DNA from 3 places in the Vibrio kyushuensis genome. Region 3 is predicted to be linked to each of the others. Evidence: predicted binding sites of a transcription regulator. Region 3 holds the regulator's gene; each other region holds the start of a gene.
What was found. Region 3 encodes CRP, which controls carbon source genes, mostly activating them, when cyclic AMP is high. Its sites were predicted from a motif close to TGTGANNNNNNTCACA; they were not measured.
Positions count from the first base shown of each region.

Region 1: gltB (glutamate synthase large subunit) is a predicted target of CRP. The motif match lies at 4,424-4,439, and genes of this name have one in related genera.
Region 2: rppH (RNA pyrophosphohydrolase) is a predicted target of CRP. The motif match lies at 5,083-5,098, and genes of this name have one in related genera.

Region 1 covers NZ_JAKJSV010000003.1:381,806-388,642, forward strand. The annotation lists gene arcB (aerobic respiration two-component sensor histidine kinase ArcB) at 1-1,231, opposite strand, end outside; gene L4D20_RS08210 (diguanylate cyclase domain-containing protein) at 1,374-3,119, opposite strand; gene mnmL (tRNA modification radical SAM protein MnmL/YtqA) at 3,184-4,128, opposite strand; gene gltB (glutamate synthase large subunit) at 4,681-6,837, shown strand, end outside.
Region 2 covers NZ_JAKJSV010000009.1:151,674-158,510, forward strand. The annotation lists gene vpsR (cyclic-di-GMP-binding transcriptional regulator VpsR) at 324-1,661, shown strand; gene L4D20_RS19580 (DUF1127 domain-containing protein) at 2,171-2,422, shown strand; gene L4D20_RS19585 (NADP(H)-dependent aldo-keto reductase) at 2,464-3,498, opposite strand; gene L4D20_RS19590 (DUF6482 family protein) at 3,643-3,954, shown strand; gene mutH (DNA mismatch repair endonuclease MutH) at 3,963-4,628, opposite strand; gene rppH (RNA pyrophosphohydrolase) at 5,251-5,769, shown strand; gene ptsP (phosphoenolpyruvate--protein phosphotransferase) at 5,777-6,837, shown strand, end outside.
Region 3 covers NZ_JAKJSV010000007.1:142,417-149,253, reverse strand. The annotation lists gene astD (succinylglutamate-semialdehyde dehydrogenase) at 75-1,532, shown strand; gene L4D20_RS16460 (DUF1338 domain-containing protein) at 1,558-2,349, shown strand; gene crp (cAMP-activated global transcriptional regulator CRP) at 2,456-3,088, opposite strand; gene L4D20_RS16450 (phosphoribulokinase) at 3,329-4,198, opposite strand; gene L4D20_RS16445 (YheU family protein) at 4,342-4,554, opposite strand; gene L4D20_RS16440 (hydrolase) at 4,565-5,566, opposite strand; gene L4D20_RS16435 (TIGR02444 family protein) at 5,592-6,098, opposite strand; gene L4D20_RS16430 (ABC transporter ATP-binding protein) at 6,098-6,837, opposite strand, start outside.

The DNA of each region.
Region 1 (6,837 bases), on a different contig from region 3:
TTGCATTACTAATTAAATTCCATAGCACCTGACGCAGTCGAGTCGCGTCAATTTCAACCGCAGAAGGTAGTGCACTTAATCGTTCTAGATCAAATCGAAGGCCTTTCTGCTCGGCCATCAATGCAGAAATACTTTCGATTTCAGCAATGAACTCTTCAAAGTGTAATGATGTCGGTAACAGCTCTAGCTTACGTCGATCAAACTTGTCCATATCAATAATGTCACTGAAAATATTTCCTAGTGTGATAGCACTGACATTGATGGTTTGCATGTATTTACGCTGTTCTTGATTAAGCTGGCTATCAAGAAGCATACGACTTAGACCGACAATTCCATTAAGAGGTGTTCGAAGCTCATGACTGATGGTAGAAATAAACGTTGTTTTGTCTCTACTCGCTTTCTCTAGTGAGTCCTCGTGCTGTTTACGCTCGGTAATATCTCGACCAAAACCCACTAAACCTAAGTGTGCACCCTCTTTACTGTAAAAAGGCACTTTTCGTAATTCAAAGTAGTTCTTCCTGCCATCTGGATATTCAAGCCACTGCTCGTAAGTAATCGCTTGATTATCAAGAAAGACTTTTTGGTCTGTATCGATAATTTGATCGGCAATCTCTTTACTATAGACATCTCTTGGCGTCAGACCAACAAGATCACTTTCTCGCTTACCCGTCAATTCTTCCATTGCTCTATTGCAACCAGAGAAGACGCCTTCCGCATTGCGGTAATAAATAAGATCAGGAGAAGCATCAATAAACGATCGGAGCAGCGCCGTTCTTTCCGCGAGTTCAACTTGGGTTCGCTCACGCTGGAAGACCTCATTTTCCAGATCATTAATCGCTTCTTTTCTTGCCTCTTCTGCTTTAATTCGCTCTTCAATTTGCAGGTTTAACTTTGCGATATTCTGCTGAAGCCTTAGATTGAGCTCTTGATCGCGTGAGCGCATGTCTTTTAATTTAGACACCAATTTTGATAATCGCTGGCGAGACTCTTCGAGTTGATCAACAACGACAGAAAGGAAGTAAACAGCCCAAGGGGTGATAATTAAACCAAAGAATACTGAGCGAACAATATCAATATCATCAACATGACCACTCAATCCAAGCGTTATCCCTACCTGTACGACAACGGCGAGTGCAACAAGCGCCATTGCTAATAATATAGAGAAACGAAGGATACCCAGCTTGACTAATAGATCGACATAATACTGAGCAAGATTTTTGATTGGCTTCATTAAAGGCTTCCTGCGTTAACTGCTGTAGGGAACTGGTGGTAATTAGATATTTATTCTACTCTTTTTACTCTTGATAGGTAAGCTAAGTGCATCACATCCATGCCCTTCTGGGTTATGGGTTTAGCCACTAATAATCAAGTATTTATAAAGTGCTAACATGGATATTAGTTCGATTGCGGCCATCCGACTTAGCTTGATACAAGGCGCTATCGGCCATTGCTACGATCGATTCCATTGAATCTGTCGGAGATGGAAGTATTGAGACTAGCCCTAGACTGACAGTGACATGTGAAGCCACACTAGAAGCTTTATGTTCAATCATAAGGGCTCTAACTTGAGCATGAACTTTCTCTGCGACATTATAAGCACCTTCCGTTGTCGTATTTGGTAGGATAAAACCAAACTCTTCCCCACCATATCGAGCGACACAGTCAGAAGATCGTGTTAATACACTCTTAAAAGCGTTAGAGACTAGTTTGAGAGCTTCATCTCCCTTCTGATGCCCGTAGAAATCATTATATCCTTTGAAGAAATCAATATCGCACAGCAGCACTGACATAGGCTGCTTCTCCCGAACATGAATAGACCACAATGTAGTTAATTGTGAATCGAAATGACGACGATTAGATACCTGAGTTAACCCATCAATTAAACTTAATCGTTCTAGCTCTTGGTTTGCTTCTGCTAATTTTTGTTCAGCCAAGTATCGCTCTGAAATATCTCGCGACATAACCAATACTCCGTTGGTACCAGAGGTTGGCTCTCTGAACGGTGACTTAACAACGTCATACCATCTCTCATGCCCATCTGAACCCATAACTTTGTCCACATAGCGAAGTGAGATCTCCTCACTAAGAACGCGTTTATCTGAATCAGAAAAACGTTCATATAACTGCTTTGGAATAAGCTCATCAAGCCGACGACCGATAAGGTCATCCACCTTTGTTAAACCCAGATCTTTAACAAATGGTTCATTACAGGCCTGATACACCATATTCTCATCAAATATTCCAATGGAGTCAGGACTAGACTCAAGTATCACTTGTAGAATGGTATCGCGTTTGGCTAGTGCCACTTCCGTATCTTTACGCTTCTCCATTTCATCACTGAGATTCTTTTGAATATTGTGCCAATCCGTTACATCATGGCTGATGCCTAAAATCCCTAGCTGCTCACCCTCTGGCGACATTAATAAGTTTTGATATGTTTCAAGTAAGCAACCTTGACCGTCAGGAGAGGTTGTCCAATGTCGCTTACTTGCTCGACCTCGAATAGCCCCTTTAATATCTTTACTACCTTCCTCTTTTCGATCTAACCAAAAAGCATCAAAAGATCGATTACTAAAAACCATATTACCGTCGAGACCTTTTACAAAGATAAGTTCAGATAAGGAATCGAGTGCGGTTTTAGCCGTAGACAGTGAATTAATTTGGTCTTGAAGCTCTCTTGTGGAGGCTTGCTTAGGGAATGCATAAATCAACCAGACCGACTGGCCACGATAGGTCACCTTTCTCCCTGTTAAAGAGATAGGCAAGCTCGTTTGCGAAGTGACCGGCCATTGAAGTTGATGAGATTGAAACTGATCGGAAGTATAGCTTTCAAGCTCGTTAAGAATGAACTTATTAGGGATATGCTTAGGAAAGAAAGATGATCGGCCGATGAGTCGAATACCCAGCAACTGCATGGCAAGACGATTAGATAGCTGCAATTCACCACTTCTGGCGTTAACCACCATTAAGGCGGCTGGAACATCCTGCACGAGTGTTTCGATGTATCTGTTATATCGGGAATAAATGATCACCACACATGCAATAGACAAAGCAATGATGATCACATCTAATCCGTGACCATCGGTCACATTCCACAACCAGTTTAACCATACTTCCATTGAAACAAATAACCCTAGTGTATCCATACTCTAAAGGGTACGAAAGATATCAGTTTCTCGCTGACTATTCTTGTGCTAACACGGGTTTTGAATAAATAAATGGCTGAGCAATTAATGAACCCTGAGCACCATCACTGTCTAGAGCCCGGCCGATTTCGGTCATCGCTAGCCAACGGTTTTCACACCATAAGGGGGCAAGCAGTGTTGGACGACGAGCCGCAGAAGAGACGCGATGGTAAATGATGTCTGGTGGTGTCATCCGGATCACCTCGCTAGCGATAGATACGTACTCATCAAGCTCTGGCGCTTTTAGTTTTCCGGCACGCCACGCTTTTGCCATTGTACTGCCTTCAACAATATGTAACCCATGAAGCTTGATTCCATCTGTACCAACATCGAGTACTTTTTGTAGCGTCTCAAGATTGTCACTGCGAGTCTCTTTGGGTAAACCTACAATAAGATGAGTACATACTTTTACGCCTAAAGCGCGAGCGCGTTTGGTGATGTCAGCGTAACACTCAAAATCATGACCACGATTAATACGTTTTAATGTCTGATTATTGGCAGTCTGTAAACCCAATTCTAGCCATATCTCATACCCCTTATCGACATATTCAGATAACAGCTCTAATACAGCATCTGGGACACAATCAGGACGAGTACCGACACACAAACCCACTATATCAGCCGCTTTTAGTGCTTCTTCATACATGTTTCTCAGTACTTGAACTTCGGCATAGGTGTTGGTGTAGGCTTGAAAGTAAGCGAGGTACTTGCGTGCTCGTTTGATTTCTCCTGCTCGGTCGGTCAGTTGGTCAACAATACTCTGGACTTGTGTTTGCTCGTCAACAAATGAAGATACATTGCAAAATGTACAGCCACCACGGCCTATGGTCCCATCCCGATTTGGGCAGCTAAAGCCACCGTGCAACGTCAGTTTATGTACTTTCTCACCGTAACGGCGCTGTAAATCTTGTCCAATGGTATTCACTAACTCATGTAACTGCATATATAAACCACAACTGTATTTATCGATACTCTTTAAACGAAACCATTCTCAATTCGATCACTGAAAGTTAATTACATTCCTTGCAAGAGAAAGTCACGCATCATAATTAACCCGCTAAAGGTAATAACTATCAAAAATCAATAAACATGCAGAATTATTGGCAAAAAACACTCTTGTTGCGTAAATGTTATCTATATTATGCATTTTTTAACTAAAAAAAAGCACGACGGCAGTGAGTTTTCATTGCAATCAGCCTCGACAAAATTGTAGGATACTTACACAATGCCGTATAAATTGTGATCTTTATTACAAGATTAGTTGCGGATAAATCGGTGAATCCTACCTCCCACCTATATAAATCACTGGATTGTGATTGTAAATAATTGGATTTCACCAAGGATTGTTTTTCTCGCCATATATTTCAGCGAGAGACAGAAAGGACTCAGGCCAACCACCACTGGTTGGTTAGATTCATAAAAATAAAGGAACAGACTCAACACTAAGTTGGACTTAGGCATGTTGCGTCAATATTTAACTGGAAGGATGTAATCTATGGTAGATAGAGAGCAGGAAGCGCAAGGTCTGTATACTCCAGAGCTGGAGCATGACGCTTGTGGTATCGGTTTTGTCGCTCACCTAAAAAACCGTAAATCGCACGATGTCGTTACTCAAGCGCTCGATATGCTAGCTCGTATGGAGCACCGCGGCGGTCAAGGTTGTGACCCAAGTAGTGGTGATGGCGCAGGTATTTTACTGCAAAAACCTCATGAATTTCTTTTAGAAGAAGCTGTTAAGCACAGTATTAAACTGCCTTCTTTTGAAAAGTACGGTGTCGGTGTTGTTCTATTCCCTAGAGATGAACACAAACGTGCCCAATGTAGAGATATTTTAGAACGTAACGCTCAACGACTTAATCTTGAAGTTTTGGGTTATCGTGAGCTGCCAACAGATAACTCTATGATTGGCGCTGACCCTCTTAGCACAGAACCTCAATTTGAACATGTCTTTATCTCTGGTGGTCCAGGTACAGAACCTGAAGAGCTTGAGCGTAAACTGTATGTTCTACGTAACTATACTGTTCGTGTTTGCCTAGAAAGCATCTCAAATATTGGCGATGATTTTTACATCAACTCAATGTCTTACAAGACATTAGTGTATAAAGGCCAACTAACCACAGAACAAGTACCGCAGTACTTCCTAGATCTGCAAAACCCTACGATGGTAACAGCGCTAGCACTTGTTCACTCGCGTTTCTCAACCAACACATTTCCACGTTGGCGTTTAGCTCAGCCTTTCCGTTATATTGCCCACAATGGTGAAATTAACACTGTTCGCGGTAATTTAAACTGGATGAAGGCTCGTGAAGCGATCATTGAATCAGATCTCTTTACTCAAGCTGAAATCGACATGCTGCTGCCTATCTGTCAAGAAGGTAGTTCAGATTCATCAAACTTTGATATGGCACTTGAGCTCCTAGTTCTTTCTGGTCGTAGCCTGCCACATGCATTGATGATGATGATTCCCGAAGCATGGCAAGAAAACAAAAACATGGATCCAACTCGTCGCGCGTTCTATCAATATCACGCGAACGTTATGGAACCGTGGGATGGTCCAGCCTCTGTTTGTTTCACCGATGGTGTTCAAGTAGGTGCAACGCTTGACCGTAATGGTCTTCGTCCATCTCGCTATACAGTAACTAAAGATGACTTCCTTGTAATGGCGTCTGAGTCTGGCGTTGTTGAGATTGCACCTGAGAACGTCGAGTTCCGTGGTCGTCTACAGCCAGGTCGTATCTTTGTTGCCGATTTAGAACAAGGTCGCATCATCTCTGATGAAGAAGTCAAAGATGGCATTGCCAATGGTCAGCCGTATGAGCAATGGGTTGAAGAAAACCTATTGAGCTTGAACAAGCTACCAGAAGCAACAAACCAATACAGCCAACCTTCTCCAGAAAAATTGCTTAACCGTCAACAGTCGTTTGGCGTAAGCTCTGAAGAAGTGAATGAGATCATCATCCCGCTGGTTAAAACTGCGTATGAACCTCTTTCTGCAATGGGTGCTGACTGGCCACTTGCGATTCTGTCCCATCAATCTCAGCACCTTTCAAACTACTTTAAACAGCTGTTTGCTCAAGTAACCAACCCACCGATCGACCCGATCCGTGAGCGCATGGTTATGTCTCTGAACACTTACCTAGGTAAAGATCAGAACCTACTAGCAGAAACACCTGAACACTGTCAGAAGGTTGAGCTTGAATCACCGATTCTGTCTAACTCAGAGTTAGAGAAATTGCGTGCGATTGATAACGAGCACTTACAAGCTAAAACGCTTGATATAGTTTTCCAAGCAAACGGTGATGACGGCAAGCTAGAGCGTGCTCTTAAACGTATTTGCCAATACGCTGAAGATGCTGTTATTGATGGCTACTCAATCATATTGCTAACTGACCGTGCCGTTAACTCGCACCACGCAGCTATTCCAGCGATGCTTGCTGTAGGCGCAGTACACCACCACCTAATCCGTAAAGGATTACGTGCTAAGTGTGACATCGTTGTTGAAACGGGTGATGCGCGTGAAACGCACCACTTTGCAACACTGATTGGCTATGGCGCAAACGCGATTAACCCATACCTAGTAATTGAAACGATTGTTGAATCACAGCGCACTAAGAAGCTTGATCCTTCAGCATCACCGAAAGATCTGTTCGAA
Region 2 (6,837 bases), on a different contig from region 3:
GATGTTTGCTAGAGTAATACTGACTAAGTAGTGCTTTGGGTAAGAAAATCTAATTGATGAAACCACCTTCATGGTGGTTTTTTTGTATCTGATTCTTATCACATTATTGACTAAGAACGGTGTGTTATGAGTCTGGTTTTATAGTTTATTTGAATGTATATTGAGTAAATAGTTGTATGATTGATTATTCGCGACCTAGTCTTAGTATTGAGACAGATTATCTCATCAAGTCTCGATAATGTAGCGGTTGATGTAGATTGATATGCGTTGCAGGGCTCACATGCGTGCGACTAAAATAAGAAATCAATATAAGGAACATAGTAATGGGTAGTCAATTCCGAATGGATTCTGTCCCTGGTTCACTTGTCGTTGTTGGTGGGACATACGAACCTTGGCTTTCAGTGTTGGAACAAGTCGGATGGCGTTGCACTTTATGTGCAGATTTACGTAAGGCTGATGTACTCTTTAGTGAGACTGGACCATGTATTGGTATCGTAGATTTAAGTCATGATGAATTTAGCCTTAATGGTATTGCTAATCTAGTAAGTAAGCATAAGCAAGTTCGTTGGCTAGCGTTTATACGCGAGTCTCAACTCAGTTCAGACACCATTTGCCAGTTCATTGTTAACTTCTGCATTGATTTCTTCACCTCTCCAATTCCTGACGCTCAGTTAATGAGTACAATTGGTCATCAGTTGGGGATGCTCAAGCTTGAGAAGAAAGTGTGGCCTAATTATGGTTCAACCAATGATATGGGCTTAATTGGGGATTCAATTCCAATGAAGCGACTTCGCGATCAAATCAAGCGTATTGGTCCAACTGATGTATCCATTCTTATCTATGGTGAAAGTGGAACAGGGAAAGAGACCGTTGCTAGAGCCGTCCATAAAACATCGGCTCGCTCTCAAAAAGAGTTCATCTCGGTGAACTGTCGTGCGATGTCAGAGAGGCGCATAGAGTGCGATCTTTTCGGTATTGATCAGGAAGATAACACTCAAATTTCAATGCTTGAGAAAGCTGATGGTGGAACAATTCTGCTCAATGATATTTTGACCTTACCTAAAAGTCAGCAGCTTAACCTATTACGATTTTTACAAGATGGAATGGTTGATACCCTGAAAGGGCAAAAAGAGGTTGATGTACGGATCTTGGCTGCAAACTCATCAGATATTGAGAAGGCGCTTATCGATGGTGACTTTAATGAAGAGCTCTATCATTACATCAATGTGTTACGTATTAATGTACCAAGCATGAAAGAGAGGGCGGGCGATGTGGCCATTTTAGCTCGTCATTTCTTACAAGAGTACTCAAAAGAATTCAATGCTCAAGCTCGTAGCTTTTCTGAAGACGCTATCCGAGATTTAACACGTTATCATTGGCCTGGAAATATTAGAGAGCTGATGAATCAGGTTAAACGTATTGTACTGATGTCTGATAACGTCATGATTGGTGAGGCCCAGCTTGAACTGCCAAAACGAAACGATGGTAAACGAAGCTTAAAGAGTATTCGAGAGCGAAGTGAGCGAGATGCTCTGCTGCTGGTTTTAGAGTCTCATTCAGGGCAGGTATCAATTGCAGCTAAAGAGTTGGGCGTATCTCGTGCGACGATGTACCGATTGTTAAACAAACACAATCTAATTACAGAAGATGCAGTGAGCTAATAATAGTTATCTCACTATAAATACTGTAGATACAGCACCCTACTGAAGCCACGCTGAAATAGCGTGGTTTTTTAATGCCAATTATTATGTTGGTAAATTGTTATTGGTTTGGTGAATGTGTTGTTTTTGACCCGACTCGTTTTAGAATATTAGAGTAATAAAATGTTTTTCGTTTAATTTATAAACAGCTGTTGAATTATTATCTCAATTGCATAGAATTTAACCGTGAGCAATAGCTTCACACCACACATTTCTTTGGATTTATTATTTAGTTAGGAGGTACCGATGAAACATTTATCAATCATTCATTTTGTTTGTACTTCTGTTGATCAAAATATGGCGATGGCCATAGATGCCTGTAATTTCATGATGGCATCAGATCGAACCAAATCAACTAAATAACGAATCCGTAACCTTGTTTTGGCTGCGGGAAATGGCAGCAAAACAGGGATCATTATATTTCCCCAAGGCCACTTCCCCAGTTACGTTTATTAAGCTGGAGAATTACTATGCGTCATTCAATTTATCTAAAACTTGCTACTTTACTTGTACGTGCTGATCTTCGTCGAGAAGAGCAAACGTGGAAGCGAAAACTGCGTCGAAGCACCTACGATATTCCATGGGAAAACACACATCTGTTGCGTGATATTGGCCTAGAGTCTGATGGTCGCCCAATTGGTTTTACAGAGCCGGATGCAGTCAAAGCGGAACGTCGTGTTCGTCATCTTCGCCGAGTTTTAAGTGCGCGAATAGCGACGTAATCGATAGGGGTAGGCGCTTCACCTACCCCTAGCTATCAATGTTAAGGACAAGGGTTGGAATAAGTCGTACCAACCTCTTGTAATCCCTGAAGCAATTCATCACTAAGAACGACATCTAAACTATCAATATTCATTTTCAACTGTTCCATATTTGTTGCGCCAATAATATTGGAGGCAACAAATGGACGTTGATTAACAAAGGCAAGTGCCATCTGAGCGGGATCAACTGAGTGTTTGTTGGCAAGATCAACATAGGCTTTTGTCGCCGCAACTCCTTGTGGAGTGAAATAGCGAACAAAACGTTCAAAAAGGCTACAACGGGCATCTTTTGGCTTTTGGTTATTGAGGTACTTTCCACTTAAGCAACCAAACGCAAGGGGTGAGTAGGCAAGTAACTTCACACCTTCATAATGACTAATCTCTGATAAGCCGACTTCAAAACTGCGGTTGAGCAGGTTATATGGGTTTTGTATGGACACTATTCTTGGTAAATCGTGTTTTTCGGCGAGCCTAAGTAAGCTCATTACCCCCCATGGCGTCTCATTAGATACTCCGATATAACGAATTTTTCCTGCTTTCACCAGTTCTGTCGTCGCTTCTAGAGTTTCAATCAACGTTACTTCTTGTTGCTCTGCCGTGTCAGGGTAGTTTAACTGGCCGAAACAGTTTGTTTGTCGCTGAGGCCAGTGTAATTGATAGAGATCGATATAGTCTGTTTTTAGTCGTTTCAGGCTATCATCAATGGCTTGATGAATGTTTCTTCTATCGAGACTCATATTGTCTCGAATATAAGGCACGTTGCGCGGGCCTGCCACTTTAGTTGCCAAGACGACCTTTTCTCTTTTACCCGATTTATCAAGCCAGTTTCCTATATAGCTTTCAGTCAACCCTTGTGTCTTCGCCTTTGGGGGAACAGGGTACATCTCTGCGGTATCAATGAAGTTGATGCCTCTTTCAAGAGCATAATCTAATTGATTTGAAGCATCTTCTTGGCTGTTTTGTTCACCAAATGTCATGGTGCCTAAGCAGATCTTGCTCACTTCTAAGCTTGAGTGTGGCAATTTAGTGTATTGCATTGTACGTCCTTGTGAATCTTATCGGCATGAATCCAATATAAGTGAAACCAACTTAGGATCAAACGTATTGATGTAAGAATTCGCAAAAGTGAAGTCTTTGTCTAGAATGGTAATTGGAGTCTAGAAAAGTAAATGGAGTTACATATGCAAAAAAGACAATTAGATAAATGGATTCATGGCTTTCATAAAGACTCGTCTCAGACACCAAAGGTGTTTGTCATAGGATGTTCCGATCTCTCTCAATACCAAATTGCGGTGGAGTATAAGCACAAGCTTGAACCGATAAAGCTTGATGAAGAGCCAATACACTTTGATTCTTTGGAGAAGGTGAAAGAGGAGTTAGTTAGACTCGGCGTGGATAAGGCATTTCTACGTTTACATAATGCGTATGATGAATTCGGTAGTGAAAATGGCCCCTTATACAATGATGAAGAGTTATCTTTAGCTACGCATTAAAGATGTCGCTAAATAAAGTACTGTTCAAGTAGGCTAGCTGTAAATTGGGTTCGTAGATAGAACCCTCTTGGGCGTGTTTTAATCGGTTTCCCACTCGCTCCAAAGGCATCGGTTAAAACGCGGCTATTTGCGGCTTTTGGTCTGAGTTGTAGAACTTCTCCATGTCTAGCGGTAATTTGCTCTACTTGGCCTAAGACAATCAGCTCCATCAACTCTTCCCAATCGGCTTTTAGTTGCTGTTCTTCTTGTTTAGATGGAGACCAGATAAGAGGTGAACCTACTTTTCTATCCGCTAACGGGATCTCTCTTTCTCCTTCAACGGGTACCCAAAGCACGCGAGAAAGCTTATTTTTTACGTGACTATTCTCCCAACATAGCCCGTGCACGCCAATCAAAGGAGCGACGCAAACAAAGGTTGTTTCTAGTGGCTTGCCATTGTATCCGATAGGAATACTCTTAAGTTCAATACCCAGATCTTCAAAATCTTGCTGAGGCTTGCTGCCAGCAGTTGCCCCTAAATGCCACTCTAGTAATTGACCTACCCAGCCTTTATCGCGCTTTAGGTTTTCAGGAACTGTGATATTGGCCTCTTCTGCAAGCTCTTGAAGAGAGAGTCCAGCAATCGCTTTAGCTCGGTTAAGTAGTTCGGTTTCAGTGGAGGGTTCTGGCTTCATAAAAAGTAGATAATAATGAATTTAGAGTCAGTAATGATATCAAATGTTATGACATTCGTAATGGAGAATAAATGATCATTAAGATTAAAAGATCGTCGCTTGGTTACTTATCCACAGGTAAAAAGTGAATATACGGCAATAATTATGTTCATGTATAAAAAAACAGTGCTTTTTTGTTGCTAAAATGCTTGAAAAATTAAATTAACACCAAGTTTTAGGTTGTTTATGTGGATAAGGTTGCTATTGGTTGATCTTTAACCATGTTTGTTTTTGTGTGAAAACAGTAACAAAGGTGACATGAGATACATTGCGCGTTTATCTTTAACTTATTGTTTTGTTGTGTTTATTTGTTGGTTCTGTATCGATGTTGATTGTTTTATAAGTTATGCTGAATGTTAAATGATCTGTTTCTAAAACTTTCTGCACATAGTTATTCACAGAAAAGGTGAATAAATGTGGCTTAGGTCTCATTGTTGTGTTGATAACTAGTTCTTTGCTTAATAGTTATCCATGTTCTCTGTTGTTACCAATAAATCACGTGCTAATCACACTAGTAAGTTTGCTCCCGTTGGGGATATGTGGAAAAATCACTGTTATTAAAGATTTTATTTGAGGTTGGCCAGTGATAGATGGCGATGGTTACCGCTTAAATGTGGGAATTGTAATCTGTAACAACCATGGTCAGGTCTTCTGGGCTAAACGATACGGACAACACTCATGGCAGTTCCCTCAAGGGGGAATTGATGAGGGTGAAACAGCTGAACAAGCCATGTTTAGAGAGCTGTACGAAGAGGTCGGTCTTACTAAAAAGGACGTGAAAATTGTAGCGACGAGTCGTCATTGGCTAAGATACAAATTGCCAAAGCGCCTAGTTCGTTGGGATTCAAAGCCTGTCTGTATCGGACAAAAACAGAAATGGTTTTTATTGCGCTTAGATTGTGATGAATCACAAATTAATATGCAGCGTGGTAACACCCCTGAATTTGATGGTTGGCGTTGGGTGAGTTATTGGTACCCTGTACGACAAGTAGTTTCTTTCAAACGAGACGTATATCGCCGTGCAATGAAGGAATTCGCCTCGATGGCTATGCCATTTAAAGAGCGAAAATTGAAAGGTAAACGAAAATTCCAAAGAGGGTAGAATAGACATGCTTTCTCAACTAAGGGAAATAGTTGAACAGGTTTCAAAAGTAGATGATGTTTATCAAGCATTTGATATTTTAGTTAAGCAAACATGCAGCGCTATGGAGACGGAGTGCTGTACTATCTATCTTGCCAATGAAGAACAAAATCGTCTGGAGCTCATGGCCACACAAGGGTTGGAGTTTTCAGGCGATAAGATTCATATTCAATTCAATGAAGGGCTCGTCGGCTTAGTTAAACGCAGCGCCGAGCCTATCAATATCGCCCATGCTTCTAAACACCCTGATTTCAAGCTCTTTCCTGAGCTAGGCGAACAGGTCTATCACAGCTTTCTTGGCACACCGGTTATTCATCGAAAAAAAGTCCTTGGCGTTTTAGTTGTGCAGCAAAAGTCCCCTAGGCTATTCAATGAAATCGAAGAATCTTTTCTGGTTACCTTAGCTGCACAGCTCGCTGTTATTATTGCTCATGCTCAAATGCAAGGGCACTGGAGCCTTTCTAAGAAGCAGTTAGCAACCGTTGGAATACCTGCATCTTCTGGTGTCGCAATTGGTGAGTTCTGGTGGGATGATGCTCAGCCACAGTTATCGGATGTACGACCTGCCTCCACCATTAATATCAGCCAAGAGCAAGAGTGGCTAATGTTAGCGATTGAAGATGCGCGTAATGATTTTGGTCGCATGAGAAAAAAGCTGCGTGGCGAAATCAATAAAGAAACACTCGCCATCTTTGATCTGTTTACCCACCTGTTAAACGATCCTATGTTGCGTAAAGATCTCAAAGCACAGGTTCAAAAAGGTGATAGAGCTGACTGGGCACTGCGTCAGGTTGTGGAGTCGTATTCTAACCGCTTTGCACGAATGTCTGATGTGTACCTAAGAGAACGAGCACAAGATATTCGAGAGCTTGGTCAGCGGTTATTGTATTTTTTGTACAACACCCAAAAAGAGCAGCAACAGTTAGATAGGCCGGTGATATTAGTTGTAAGAGAACTTACCGCGTCGATTCTTGCCTCCATACCGAAAGATAAATTATTAGCCGTCGTAGCACTTGAAGGTGCGGCAAA
Region 3 (6,837 bases):
AGTTCAGAAGTAGAAAACTCTATAAACAATTTTCCACGTGGAAAGTTTTGCAGTAACAAGAAAAGGATTTATTTATGACTCATTGGATTGGTGGAGAATGGATTGCAGGACAAGGCGATGCGATGATTTCAACGAGCCCGTACAACAATCAGCAGATTTGGCAAGGCGATAGTGCTACGCCAGCTCAAGTCGAATCGGCCGTTAGTGCTGCTCGAAAGGCGCTTGTTGAGTGGAAGAAAACAAGTTTCGCAGAGAGAGAACAGGTCGTTCTAAGGTTTGCTGAAAAAGTAAAAGAGAACAGCGAAGAAATCGCTGAAATCATTGCTAAAGAAACGGGCAAGCCAATCTGGGAAACTCGTACGGAAGCGGGTGCAATGGCCGGTAAAATAGCCATCTCTATTCGTGCTTATCATGAGCGAACAGGTGACGCGAGACGCGAAGCCGCAGGTAACCAAATTGTTCTTCGTCATAAGCCGCTCGGTGTTATGGCGGTCTTTGGCCCGTACAACTTTCCTGCCCATCTACCCAATGGTCATATTGTTCCAGCATTACTAGCTGGAAATACTGTGGTATTTAAACCTTCAGAGCAGACGCCGTGGATAGGTGAATTTGCTATGAAGTTGTGGCAACAAGCCGGTTTACCTGCAGGCGTGCTTAACCTTGTTCAAGGCGCTAAAGAGACAGGTATTGCGTTAGCCGATGCGAAAGGCATTGATGGCGTATTGTTTACTGGCAGCGCGAATACAGGACATGTGTTGCATCGTCAGTTTGCTGGGCAGCCGGGTAAAATGCTTGCGCTTGAGATGGGTGGCAATAATCCGATGGTTATCTCAAACGATTATGGTGACTTAGACGCTACAGTGTATACGATTATACAGTCTGCCTTTATCAGTGCAGGTCAACGCTGTACGTGTGCTCGTCGCCTTTATGTACCTCAAGGTGAAAAGGGTGACGCACTGTTGGTTGCACTAGTTAAAGCAACTCAGAAAATCAATGTTGACCAGCCGTTTGCAGAGCCTGCTCCATTCATGGGCCCGCAGATCTCGATGGCGGCAGCAAAAGTGATACTTAATGCTCAAAGCGAATTGCAATCGCTTGGCGGTGAGAGCCTTGTTGAAGCAAGAGCCGGAGAAGCGGCTTTTGTCACTCCGGGTATTATCGATGTGACAGCGATTGATGAACTGCCAGATGAAGAGTATTTCGGCCCACTGCTACAAGTCGTTCGCTATCAAGGTATCGAAAGCGCTGTAGAAATGGCAAATGATACGCGATTTGGTTTATCGGCTGGCTTAGTCTCTACCGATGATAGTGAGTGGAATTACTTTGTTGACCATATTCGTGCGGGTATCGTTAATCGAAATCGCCAGTTAACAGGAGCAAGCGGGGATGCACCATTTGGTGGTCCGGGTGCTTCCGGTAACTTAAGACCAAGCGCTTACTACGCCGCAGATTACTGTGCGTACCCAATGGCTTCAATGGAAGGCGATGAAACGCTTCTTCCTGCGACCTTCAGCCCTGGCATTGAATTGTAACTCGAACTCTAAACAAGGACACGTTATGACACCGGATACTCTATTTGGCGCTTTATGGAATGATTATATTGAGCGTTTGTGCCCATCGGCAGAAAAAGTTCATCAATTACTGCGTGAGAACGACGAATTAATTAATGACCATATTGCGTTGAGAACATTCAATTTAGCGCCTCTTGGTATTGAGACGTTGGCTAAGCCGTTTTTGGATGTGGGATATGTTGCTTGTGGTGATTATGAGTTTGAGAGCAAAAAACTTGTGGCAAAACACTATGAGCATCAAGACCCTAATCAGCCGAAAGTGTTCATCAGCGAACTCAAGGTTGATGAGTGTTCTGTTGAACTGCAGCAGATCGTCGCCAAGCTTGTAGAGCAATTGGATCATAGTAACCTAAAAGGTCATGAGTTCTTATCCGGTGGCCGACTTTGGGACTTGAGTTATGCTGATTTCCAAGTGTTAGCAAAAGAAAGTGAGTATGCGGCTTGGTTAGCCGCTCATGGCTATGGTGCGAATCACTTTACCGTGAGTGTGAATCAGCTTAATGAATTCGATGAAGTGAAGCAGGTCAATGACCATTTACGTACTTCTGGTTTTGTCATTAATGAAGCGGGTGGTGAAGTGAAAGGCTCGGCTGATGTACTGCTTGAGCAGTCGTCGACCATGGCCGATAAAGTAGCGGTTAGCTTTACTGAAGGGATAGAAATTATTCCGGGCGGATTTTATGAATTTGCTAAGCGATATCCGATGGCAAATGGTTCGCTATATACCGGTTTTGTTGCGGCTTCAGCGGATAAAATCTTTGAAAGTACGGATAGCTAACGTTAGTTAAAACTTTTCATTAGCTCTACGGCTAAGAAACGAAAAAGCCACCAACTTTCGCAGCTGGTGGCTTTAATATTTTTCTTAATCTCTAATTAGTTAGAAATTAACGAGTACCGTAAACAACGATAGTCTTACCGTGGGCAGAAATCAGATTCTGCTCTTCTAGCATCTTCAAGATACGACCAACGGTTTCACGAGAACAGCCAACGATTTGACCAATCTCTTGACGAGTGATCTTAATCTGCATGCCATCTGGGTGAGTCATTGCATCAGGTTGTTTCGCTAGGTTAAGTAGCGTTTGTGCAATACGGCCTGTAACGTCAAGGAACGCTAGATCACCTACTTTTTGGCTTGTCACTTGTAGGCGGTTAGCCATCTGTGACGAAAGACGCATTAGGATATCTGGGTTAACTTGGATAAGTTGGCGGAATTTCTTGAAAGAGATTTCAGCTACTTCACAAGGAGACTTAGCACGAACCCATGCGGTACGTTCTTGGTCTTCTTCGAATAAGCCTAGTTCACCAATAAAGTCACCTTGGTTTAGGTAAGAAAGAATCATCTCCTTACCTTCTTCATCCTTGATTAGTACCGCTACAGAGCCTTTAACGATGTAGTACAACGTCTCAGCTTTTTCACCCGCGTGAATTAGCGTGCTTTTTGAAGGGTACTTATGAATATGACAGTGTGAAAGAAACCACTCTAGTGTTGGATCTGTTTGAGGTTTGCCTAAAACCATAATATCTCACTTCCTCTGAAGGTGTACTGGTAGCTTTCCATTTATGCAGCTAAGCATAATAAGCCTGCTTTGGATATGCGCACGTTACTTGTGCTGCAAGCTATCTTGTATTTCGGTTAAGAATAGTATCCTTTTTTGCACAGGATTTCTTGATTTTAATCGGGTCTAAACGAGGATATTTTACGCAAAAACGTGCACATGATCACGGTATGAAAAGTAATCGGTCGCTCCGGTGAGAGTTTATCCGATTTTCCCGGTCTCAATTAGCTGCTGCAAGATTGGTCTTGCAATGAGTTCCATAGCGAAGCTCATCTTCCCCCCCGGTACAACCAGAGTATTGTGTCGCGACATAAATGAACCATCAATCATTGCCAGAAGATATGGGAAGTCGACATTCTTAATACCACGCAATCGTATCACTACGAAGCTTTCGTCAAGACTAGGGATACCTTTTGCGTTTAACGGGTTCGAAGTATCAACAGTTGGGACTCGTTGGAAGTTGATATGAGTACGAGAAAATTGCGGCGTAATGTAATTTAGGTAGTCATCCATTGAACGAACAATCGAGTCCATAACCGCTTCGCGTGAGTGACCACGATCTCGGGTATCTCGAACGAATTTTTGAATCCACTCAAGGTTTACAATCGGTACCATGCCAATCAATAGGTCAACATGCTGGGCGACATTGACATCCCCATCAACCACACCACCATGTAAGCCTTCGTAGAACAGCACATCGGAGTCTTCGGGTAGATCTTGCCAAGGAGTAAATGTGCCGGGCATTTGGTTGTAAGGGACCGCTTCATCAAAGGTATGCAGGTAGCGACGAACTTGCCCTGAGCCTTCATTACCATAAGTACGGAAAAACTCTTCAAGAGTCGGGAAGTCATTGGCTTGTGGACCAAAGTAGCTGATGTGCTTTCCTTGCTCTCTAGATTTACGGATTTCAACATCCATTTCTGGTCTGGTAAAGCGGTGGAAACTATCGCCCTCAACCCATGCAGGTTTCACGCTCATCATATTGAACATTTTGCGAAACGCTTCTGATGTGGTGGTCGTTCCTGCTCCTGAAGAGCCGGTTACCGCGATAATTGGATGTTTTGCTGACATGACAAACCTTGTCGTAGATGTAACGTACTTGTTTAGAGCTTGAAGCTTCATATTGATTGAAGCCCCTAAGCCAGTTTTTCACTATAGCATGCAAAATAGAAAGGTCTACGTTGAGCAAAGGAGTGAAGTGAAAAGCGAGAAGGCTATAGCGAATTGCGTAATTTTATGTCCACTGTTTCATGTAACTCTGAGAACACAACCGTCGCTTCGCCGCTTTTTAACAGATTTTTCACCTGCTCGATTTTATCTTGTAATGAACATTCATGTTCACCGTAATCGGTCCCTTCACGAAGGACAAATTCTTTGATGAGGTTTTCTAGTGTCTCGTTTTCTATCTGTTGCCAAGGAATAATCATAGTGCTCTTTCTAGTCGCTCAATTTTGTTTTTAGTGTGTCTTTTTGTTTTAGGGATTCATAGTAAGCCGGTAGCATTTGCTCTAGCCAGAAACTAGGGTTGGTTAAGCTGCCGGATATAAAACCAACATGGCCACCATGATCGAGGAGTCGATAGTCGATGTTATCGGGAAGAATAAAACTAGGGATGACATCGTGAGTCATGAACGGGTCGTCTTTGGCATGAATAATCTGCAATGGAAGCTTAATTTCTTGCAGTCGATGTATACCAGAACAGCGTTGGTAATAGTTCTGTGCACTCTCGAATCCATGCAGAGGTGCGGTGATGAGCTCGTCAAATTCATACAGCTTTGAGATACGCTTGATACGCTTATAAGAAAGCCCTAGTTCTCCTTTTAGCAAACGGTGTTTATGCAATGCGCTCTTTTTCAACGATGAGACTAAGTAACGGCGATAAATCTTGGAAAACCCCTGTTCAATACGTTTAGAGCAGGATGATAGATCCAGCGGTGCAGAGACAATCGTTGCGGCGTCTAACATAGGCTGCTCTTTATAGTGAGCAAGATAGTTTGCTAGCATGTTGCCACCAAGAGAAATACCAACAGCAACCTTAGTATTATTTGGAAAGCGCATATTGAGGTAGTTTAAGAAGTAGCGAGCATCTTCAATTTCACCTGAGTGGTAAGCTCTTGCTAGATTATTCGGTTTACCGCTGCAGCCACGAAAGTGCATCATGACGGATAACCAACCTTGTTTGGCGAATGCTTGCATTAAACCGTTGGCATAAGGGCTATAAAAACTGCCTTCTAAACCATGGAATAGGACAAAAATAGGTTTATTAGCAGCTTGCTCAGATATTGGGTCTTCACTCCACGCTAGATCGACAAAATCGCCATCAGCTGTATCGAGCGTTTGCCAAACGGGTTCGAAAAGCGCTTTTTTACGCATAAAACGCGGCGCAAGTGTTTGTAAGTGCGGGTTTTTAATTCCCGTCGCTGCAATAAATTGAGTCATGATAAACCGTTAATGTTTGTGGCTGTTATTGTTTTCTATCGTCATTTTTGTAAGGTGCTGGCGCTGAAAAAGCTTGATAAAGGTGTTCGCCGCCAAGTTGACGGCAGTAACGCTGCGTTAGTGAAAGGTGAGCGTTATTGTTTGATGACAGCTGACTGGTTAAAGGAAGCCCATTGATGCATTCGACAAGATCGGATTGTTGTTGCCTCTCAAGCTGAAGTTCGAATTGCAGTGATTCGCGGTAAAGCGTATCTGGAAGGTGCAATTTGAGTTTACGTCTTAGTTCTCGGTAGCTATGGAGCAGTGCTTCGGAGCGGCCAAGGCACTCTTCGACTTTGTGCCAATCTTCATCAAGAAAACAGACTTGCTGCTCATCAAGCCATTTTAGCAGTAGCAGCAAGTTTACGTTTCCATGATATTGATTCTGCAACTCTAAACACGCCTGTTTCACTTCCCGCACACCGTAATATTGAAGACTAAATTGCCATAGCCTTTCAAGTGTTAGAGAGAGTTCAGCGTGCATTTGAGTCATTATCGATTAAATTCCTCTTCCATCTGCTCCAGAGCTTCTTGCTCTGCCATCCATTCCATTTCGACCTCTTCAAGTTTTGACTTACTGGTCGCTTGAAGCGCTAATACTTCAGTAAGCTTAGCTTTATTTTCAGCTTCATACAGTGAAGTATCTGATAATTGCTCTTCAGCTTGAGAGATCGCTTCACTAAACTTATCCATCTGTTTCTCTAATTTGGTTAAGTTTTTACGTAGTGGGGCGGTGAGCTTTCTGAATTCGGCTTCTTTGCGCTTCTGCTCTTTTTTCGCCATTGCGCTGTTGCTGCCATCTTTTGATGGTTGTTGAGATTGCGCCTCTTTACGTTCAATTTTTTGTTGTTCGGTTAGCCACTTATAGTAATCGTTCAAATCACCATCAAATGGAGCAACTTGGCGGTCATGAACCAAATAGAGGTCATCCGTTGTTGCGCGTAATAGGTAGCGATCGTGACTGACAATAACCATTGCGCCTTCGAAGGTTTGTAGGGCAAAGGTGAGCGCTTGACGCATATCGAGATCAAGGTGGTTAGTTGGTTCATCAAGTAGCAATAGGTTTGGCTTTTGCCATACTACGAGAGCTAAAACTAATCGTGCTTTCTCTCCACCAGAAAACGGCGCCACTTTATCGAGAGCTTTTTCTCCTTGGAAACCAAAGCTACCCAAATAATCTCTTAGTTGTTGTTCGGTTTTGCCCGGAGCAATCTGCATCATGTGTTGCAGAG